DNA from 2 places in the Clostridium carnis genome. Region 2 is predicted to be linked to the other one. Evidence: a T-box and tRNA genes for the amino acid it is inferred to sense, from the RefSeq annotation. Region 2 holds a T-box; the other holds one or more tRNA genes.

Region 1 (4,432 bases), 1.1 Mb from region 2:
CTATTCCTGTTCTATCTGCAATCCCAACAGCAATTGGTACTAATGCAACTATAGTTCCCATAGATGTTCCTACTGATAATGCTATAAAGCAAGCTATAATAAATATCCCAGGTATTAATAAGCTACTAGGTAATAATGTTAATCCTAAATTTACTGTTGATTCAACAGCTCCCATATCTTTTGCTACCTGTGCAAAGGCTCCTGCTAAAATAAATATAAGTATCATTAATAAAATATTAGAATTTCCAGCCCCTTTACAAAATATTTCTATTTTTTCTTCAAACTTTACTTTAGTATTCATAATTAGTGCTGTTAAAGTAGCTGCTAGAAATGGTACAACAACAGAAACTGCATAAAAATCTTTTGCTATTACCGACACACCTAAATATACTATTATAAATACGCCTAAAGGTAACAATGCTAAAGCACTTCCCTTATTTTTCATAATTCTATCCTCCTAATTTTTAAAGTAAAAAAAGCTTCTGATAAAATCAGAAGCTATTAATTACAAGTTTAAAAAAGTATATAATACGCCTCTTATCTATCAGGATAAACCTGCAGGATTTAGCACCATAAAAACTAATGATTGTTTTTGGTTGCTGGGTTTCAACGGGCCAGTCCCTCCACCACTCTTGATAAGATATCATTTTTTTAATTTTACATTATTATATTATCAACATACTATTATTATGTCAACGCCTAAATTATTCCTCTTACAAAAGACTCTTTTTATCTTTTTTATAATTTACTACTCTAGAAAAATAAATCTTAAATTTTAATTTTTATTTATGTATAAAAATTAAAAATATAGCCAATAATTTAATATAGGATTCCCCAAGTCCCAATCCCAAACTCCTTATGTTTTAAAAAGTACCATATGGTACTTTTTCTTTTTTATTTAATTAATATTTATCTATAAAAAAAGAGATTAACTTAAGTTAATCTCTTTTTGGTGCGTCATCAGGGATTCGAACCCGGGACACCCTGATTAAGAGTCAGGTGCTCTACCAACTGAGCTAATAACGCATAAATGGAGCGGGTGATGAGAATCGAACTCACGTAACTTGCTTGGAAGGCAAGGGCTCTACCATTGAGCTACACCCGCAAATCTTATTTACAGTAATTATTATACTTACTATTTTAATTACTGTCAATAAGATTTTTAAAAATTATATTATTTCTGTTAAAGATTTTAGCAAAATATCTCTAAATTGCTCGCCTTTTCTTCTATTTTTAACTGAATCTCTACATATGTCTTTCCATAATGCTATGCTCGTTCCTGTTTTTTCAGAAAATTCACTTTCTGAAGTAGTCATATAACTAGAATTTATAACAAACTCTCCAAGTTCTTCCGCTGTACTAAATATTTTTAAATATAAAAATTCTCTATTATCTCCATACCAAGTTCTATTGAAATCTCTAGAAAATTTATTTAATTGTCTTATAAGCTTCTCTCTTGGTAATCCCCAACACGCTCTAAGCATTTGTAAATGCTTTCTCATATTTTCAGATTCTTCTTTTGTAATTTTTCCATTGGCTTCGCCATCTTCTATTATTTTTTCAACTGGTACATTTGGTATTTTAACAACCATTCTTTCTTTTCCATATATCCATTTGTAAAAAGCTTCTTGTAAAAATGAATATTGAATATATCCTAAAAGTGTATTTTCATCTGGGAAATAACTCCAAATATTGTTAATACCATTATTTTTGCAAAAAACTAGGGTGTGAATATAAAGGCTTTTTTCAGTAGGTAGTTTTTCCATAAACATATGCCCTCTTATAGTTTTGTTTTCATTAATTAAGCTTTCCCAATAGTTGAAAGAATCATAATTATGTCTCACCTTTATCACCTTTCTTTCTATAAAATACTATAATATAATATATCCCTTATACAATATATTATAAGGTATGTATTACTATGTTTCAAGCGTTTTTTCGGATTATAAAGAGGTAATTCCAAACACTTTATAGTTTTAATATTCTGAAAAAACTATACTAGTCATTAGTTTGAGTTTTAATTATTTTTACCTTATAATTATATATAAGGATATTATAAAGGAGGCATTAATTTGTACCACTGTGAAATTTGCGGGGCAACAGCAGATATTCATCATATAGTTCACAAACACGAAGGTGGCTACGATATAGAACTAAACTATAAATATCTTTGTAATTACCACCATAGAGGAAAGACTGGTCCACATCACTGTATAGAAACTGATTTAAAATATAAGCTTGAACTTCAAGACAAGCTTTTTAATTTACTACCAAAGGATTACTATACTGCGAAGGAACTTTTAAAACTTCTAAATATTTCTAACTCGTCTTTAAAAAGATTAATTAAAAAACTTAAGCTTTTTAAAGAAGGTTACTCTAAAGAACAAATTATAAAAACACTTATGGGTGGTAAACTTTATTCTTATACTATGCTTGAAGAGCTTGAACTTGAACGACTTTTTCATAGTATTAATATTAGCTAAATTTTAACTTTATATTTAAAAGGGCTATTATATGATAGCCTTTTTTCTATATATATATTCATATTTAAAATAAAAAAATAACACAGTACTTTACTGTGTTATTTTTTGGAGCGAAAGACGGGACTCGAACCCGCAACATTCACCTTGGCAAGGTGACGCTCTACCATTGAGCCACTTCCGCAAATATGGTGCAGATGAAGGGAGTCGAACCCCCACGCCAATGGCGCTAGATCCTAAGTCTAGTGCGTCTGCCAATTCCGCCACATCTGCTTACTCTTTATATTATAAATAGTTATTATATAAAAATCAATATATTTATAAAAATTCTCAATGTTATGTAATATAATATTTCTTTTATTTTGAATATTTAATTCAACTTTTATTGACATTAATATTTTATATTATTATAATTAATAACAAATAATGAAAACACGTTGAAGAGAAGAGTAAACTAAAACTTCATTTTCAGAGAGAGATTACATTTGGTGGAAGTATTCTTATATGAAATTAGTTGAAGACCCCCTCTGAGTGACTCTAATAAAGTCCGTTTTATCACGTTACGATATTTACTTTAAGAGGCCTACTATATTTATTTTAGGCAATTAAGGGTGGAACCGCGGGAATTTAATGCTCTCGTCCCTTTTCTATTATAGAAATTGTGACGAGGGCTTTTTTTATTTTTTAAGTATTATCTATATTTTATAAAAGATATTCGTCACTGATATTTAACTTAATTTATAACTATATATTTAATTTTGAAAGGAGAAATTATTATGATTAAAATTACTTTAAAAGATGGATCAATAAAAGAATTTGAAGCTGGTATTTCAGTTCTTGATATAGCTAAAGGAATTAGTGAAGGATTAGCTAGAAATGCTTGCTGTGGTATTGTTAATGGAGAGGTTGTAGATTTACGTCATACTGTAAATGAAGATTCAGACCTTTCAATATGTACATTTGACTCTGAAGAAGGTAAAGATGCATTAAGACATAGCATATCTCATGTATTAGCTTATGCTGTTAAAAGATTATATCCTAATGCTAAATTAGCTATAGGACCAGCTATTTCTAATGGATTTTACTATGATTTTGATTTAGATACTTCTTTTTCTGCTGAAGATTTAGTAAAAATTGAAGATGAAATGAGAAAAATAATAAAAGAAAATCCTTCTATAGAAAGATTTGAATTACCAAGATCTGAAGCTTTAAAGCTTATGGAAGAAGCTAATGAACCTTATAAAGTTGAACTTATTAATGACTTAGGAGAAGATGAAGTTATTTCATTCTACAAAATGGGTGATTTTACTGATTTATGTGCTGGACCACACTTGATGTCATTAAAAAATGTTAAAGCTATAAAACTTCTTAGAAGTGCAGGTGCTTACTGGAAAGGTGACGAAAAGAACAAAATGCTTTCAAGAATTTATGGAACTGCCTTCTTAAAGAAAGCTGATTTAGACGCTCACTTAGAAGCTTTAGAAGAAGCTAAAAAGAGAGACCATAATAAATTAGGTAGAGAACTTAAATTATTTACTACTGATGAAAATATAGGTCAAGGTTTACCATTATTAATGCCTAAGGGAGCTAGAATAGTTCAAACTTTACAAAGATGGGTTGAAGATGAAGAAGAAAAAAGAGGTTACTCTTTAACTAAAACTCCTAATATGGCTAAAAATGATTTATATAAAGTTTCAGGCCACTGGGATCATTACAAAGATGGAATGTTTGTTTTAGGTGATGAAGAAAAAGACTCTGAGGTTATTGCATTAAGACCAATGACTTGTCCATTCCAATTCTCAATTTATAATGCTGAACAACATAGCTATAGAGATTTGCCAATAAGATATGCTGAAACTGCTACTCTTTGTAGAAATGAATCTTCTGGAGAAATGCATGGACTAATAAGAGTTAGACAATTTACTCTTGCAGATGGACACATAGTATGTACT
Region 2 (4,432 bases):
AGGTGTTATTGGTGAGTATATAGGTAAAATTTATTTAGAAACTAAAGAAAGACCAAAGTTTATTATAGATAAATTTATTACAGAGTAAATTTAAATTAAGGGAAGCCTAAAATGGCTTCCCTTAAAATTTATTACTTAACAACTATATTTACAAGTCTTCCTTTAATTACTATAACTTTAACTATAGCTTTTCCTTCGGTAGCTGCAATAATATTTTCATTTGCAAGAGATACTTCTTTAATTCCTTCATCACCTAAATCAGTAGGGACATTAATTTTAGCTTTTATTTTACCATTAACTTGGATAGCAATTTCAACTTCATCACGAGATAAAGCTTTTGCATCAAATTCAGGCCATTTTTGGTTAAAGATTGAGAAGTCCTTACCTAATAAACTCCATTGTTCTTCTGCAAAGTGAGGAGCAAATGGTGCAAGTATCTTTAAGAAGCTTTCACAAGTATTTTCTAAGAACTCTAAGTTTTTAACATCTTCTTGAAGATATTTAGAGAATGCATTTACAAATTCCATCATTCTAGCTATTGCAGTATTAAATTGCATTTTTTCTCCATCTTCAGTAACACCTTTAATTGCATTGTGTAACCAGAAGTTTAATTCTTTTTCAGCTTTATCAATAGTAGTTTTATTATTTTCCACTTTTGATATAGCTTCTCTAGCAATTTCTAGATATCTTTCAATTCTATCTACAAATCTAGCAACAGATTTAACTCCTTCATCACTCCAAGCACCACCTTCAGTGTATGCAAATCCAAACATTAAATACATTCTAAATACATCAGCACCATATTGATTAATATAAGTATCAGGAGAAATAGTATTTCCCTTTGATTTACTCATTTTTAATCCATCTGGTCCAAGTATTAAACCTTGGTGAGTTAATGATTTAAATGGTTCATCAAAGCTTAAATATCCCATATCTCTTAATGCTTTAGTTATAAATCTAGCATAAAGAAGATGCATACAAGCATGTTCAGGACCACCAACATATTTATCAACTGGAAGCATTTTATCTATTAAATCTTTATCAAATGCTATTTCAGTATTTTTATTATCTGGATATCTTAATTGATACCATGATGAACATACAAATGTATCTAAAGTATCACATTCTCTTTTAGCAGGTGCACCACAACATGGACAAGTTGTATTAACAAACTCTTCACACTTAGCTAAAGGTGATTTTCCATCTGGAGCAAACTCAACATTGTATGGAAGTTCAACTGGAAGTTGATTTTCTGGCACTGGAACAGTTCCACACTTTTCGCAGTGTATCATTGGAATTGGAGCACCCCAATATCTTTGTCTTGAAACTAACCAGTCTCTTAATCTATAGTTAACTTTAGCAGAGCCTAAACCATTTGAAGCTAACTTTTCAACTATTTTTTCTTTAGCTTCTTCTGTAGTTAAACCATCAAACTCTCCAGAGTTAACTAAAACTCCATATTCGCAGTAAGGAAGTTCATTATCTTTACCACTTTTACTTGTTATAACTCTTTCTATAGGAAGATTAAACTTTTCAGCAAAAGCAAAGTCTCTTTCATCATGAGCTGGAACAGCCATAACAGCACCAGTTCCATAAGTTGCAAGAACATAATCTCCAACCCATACAGGAACTTCTTTTCCGTTAATTGGGTTTATTGCATATGAACCAGTAAATACACCAGTTTTTTCTCTTGAAAGAGATTGTCTTTCTATATCAGATTGTTTTTTAGCTTGATCTTTATAGTTTTCTACAGCTTCCTTATTATCAGCAGTAGTTAATTTATCTACTAATGAATTTTCTGGAGCTAAAACAACATAAGTAACACCATTTAAAGTATCAACTCTTGTTGTAAATACATCAAATTTAATATCAGAATCCTTAACTTTAAAAGTAACTTCAGCACCAGTAGATTTACCAATCCAGTGTTTTTGCATAGCTACTGTTTTTTCAGGCCAATCTAAAGTATCAAGCTTTTCAAGAAGTTCATCTGCATAATCAGTTATTTTTAAGAACCATTGAGTTAAGTCCTTCTTAGTAACCTCTGTTGAACATCTTTCACAAGCGCCATCTAAAACTTGTTCATTAGCTAAAACAGTACTACATGATGGACACCAATTTACAGGAGCCTTCTTTCTATAAGCTAAACCCTTCTCATAAAGCTTTAAAAATAACCATTGAGTCCATTTATAATAATCAGGTCTGCAAGTTACAACTTCATTTTCCCAGTTAAACATTGCTCCCATAGCTCTTAATTGTTGTTCCATAGTTACTATATTTTTTTCAGTTGAATCCTTAGGATGGATTCCAGTTTTAATAGCAAAGTTTTCAGCAGGTAAACCAAAAGCATCAAAACCCATTGGTTGGAATACATTAAATCCTTGCATTTTTTTTAGTCTAGCCCATGAATCAACAGGTCCATAGTTAAACCAGTGACCAGCATGTAATTGGCTACCTGATGGGTATGAGAACATTTCTAAAACATAAAGCTTTTCACCTTCATTGTTTGGATCAAATTTATAAAGATTTGCTTCTTCCCATTTATCTTGCCATTTTTTATCAACGGAAGTTCCGTAGTTACCCATAATATTTTTCCTCCTTGTATTTTGAATATAAAAAAAGCCCTTCATCTCAATTAAGAGACGAAAGACATTGTTTCGCGGTACCACTCTTATTAGAAAACAACAATAAAGTTAATTTTCTCACTTAAATTCATAACGGGGGTTACCCGTACTTGCTTTTAACAAGTAAGCTCCTAGGCAAGTTCCTATAATTAAAACACTGCTTTTCAGCAACCAACAGCTCTCTAAAGAATTAATGATATAGTACTACTCCTATTCAACACAATAGCATTATTAAATTCAATATAAATTATTATATATTAGGTTATTAGGTAAGTCAAATATTTCAAATAGTAGTTAAAAAATATAAATATAATTTAAATAGTATTATAAAGATTAAGTTTTAATAGAAAAAGCATTTATTAAAATTTATAATAAATATATAGTAACTATTGGGGAGAAGAGAATATGAGTAGCTTAAAAAATACAATAAAAATGTTATTAATACTTAACTACGGAAAACTTATAAAAAAGAAAGAGCTTTCAGAAAAGTTAGGAGTATCAGAAAAACAAATAAGTAGATATAAAGAAGCATTAGATGAAATTGTAACTATAGAATCAATACCAGGTCCAAATGGTGGATATAAATTGAAGGATAAGTATTTACCTTTTAAACAACTTCTAACAAAAGAAGAAGTAATAATACTTAAACTTGCTATAAATGGTATGAAAGAAACCTTTAATGGAGATAATTCAAAAATAAATAAGGCTATCGATAAAATAAATTATTCTATAATGAATAAAGATAATAATTTATTTGAAGCTCAAATAATTCCATATTCTAAAGTGAAAGAAAATTACGATAATCTTACAAAAAAACAATTAAGTATATATGAGGCTATTTTACAAAATAAACAAATAATAATTACATATAGAGGTAATGATGGTCTAAAAACAAGACGATGGGTAGAACCATATAAACTTTTAATATATAAAGGAGAATCATACCTTGTTGCAAATTGTTTACTAAAATCCTCAATAAGATTTTTTAAACTAGTTAGAATAAGTGAATATATAATTACAGGGAAAAGTTTTGAAAAGACAATAGATATAGATAAAATATTAAGTGATTATAAAGATAAAAATATAGGTATATTCTCTGGAAAGGAATATAATTTAAAATTAGAAATAAGTCCACCTATGGCTAATACAGTTAAAGAAAGAATATGGGTAGACAATCAAGTAATTGAAGAACTAGATAATGGTAAAATAATATTTAAAGCAACAATGAAAGGAAGCCCTGAGATAACGTCTTGGATATTAAGCTTAAAGGATTCTGTAAAAATAATAGAGCCGGAAAGCTTAAAGAAAGAGGTAAAAGAATATTTAGTAAAGATGATTAATAACTTATAATAATAACATAGTATATTACATGTTGAAGTTTTAATTCAGTTTGATATAATAACATAGATATATTAACTATGAGGAATGTAAATTTAATAAAGTGAAAGTTAATTAGGTATATACAACATTTTATATTAACTATGAGGGGATAGGAAATACTTTATTTAAGGAAGTATTTCCTATAATAATTTGCTTAAAAAACAAATTATTAATCACATGGATAAAATCATAAAATTGCAATAATAATTGAAATAGAAGATAATTATTAAGGAAGTAAAAAATAATAACCATTAATCAAGTGCAAGTAATTTGGTTGAATAATAAGATGAACATAGTAAAAATGGAGGTAGAAAAATATGTATAGAAAAATAAATAATGAAGTAAGAAAAAATATAATAGAAGGTTGGATAAATTCTAAAATAACTAGGCAACAATTAGCTAAGAAATATAATGTTTCAAGAAGCTTTGTA

What was found. The T-box of region 2 lies ahead of leuS (leucine--tRNA ligase). A T-box ahead of a tRNA ligase gene usually reads a tRNA of that ligase, here a tRNA-Leu.
Region 1: it has a tRNA-Leu gene. The T-box ahead of leuS (leucine--tRNA ligase) is inferred to sense a tRNA for this amino acid. The anticodon was not compared.

What each region holds. Positions count from the first base shown of each region.
Region 1 is NZ_BAAHYS010000001.1:1,657,408-1,661,839, reverse strand. Features, by position in the region: gene ACYQ1T_RS07945 (Na+/H+ antiporter NhaC family protein) at 1-445, opposite strand, end outside; SAM riboswitch class I at 535-642, opposite strand; tRNA gene ACYQ1T_RS07940 (tRNA-Lys) at 951-1,026, opposite strand; tRNA gene ACYQ1T_RS07935 (tRNA-Gly) at 1,032-1,105, opposite strand; gene ACYQ1T_RS07930 (hypothetical protein) at 1,170-1,844, opposite strand; gene ACYQ1T_RS07925 (HNH endonuclease signature motif containing protein) at 2,073-2,483, shown strand; tRNA gene ACYQ1T_RS07920 (tRNA-Gly) at 2,590-2,664, opposite strand; tRNA gene ACYQ1T_RS07915 (tRNA-Leu) at 2,670-2,753, opposite strand; T-box leader at 2,909-3,127, shown strand; gene thrS (threonine--tRNA ligase) at 3,257-4,432, shown strand, end outside.
Region 2 is NZ_BAAHYS010000001.1:557,405-561,836, reverse strand. Features, by position in the region: gene ACYQ1T_RS02770 (glycosyltransferase family 2 protein) at 1-88, shown strand, start outside; gene leuS (leucine--tRNA ligase) at 132-2,582, opposite strand; T-box leader at 2,633-2,848, opposite strand; gene ACYQ1T_RS02760 (helix-turn-helix transcriptional regulator) at 3,027-3,971, shown strand; gene ACYQ1T_RS02755 (helix-turn-helix domain-containing protein) at 4,319-4,432, shown strand, end outside.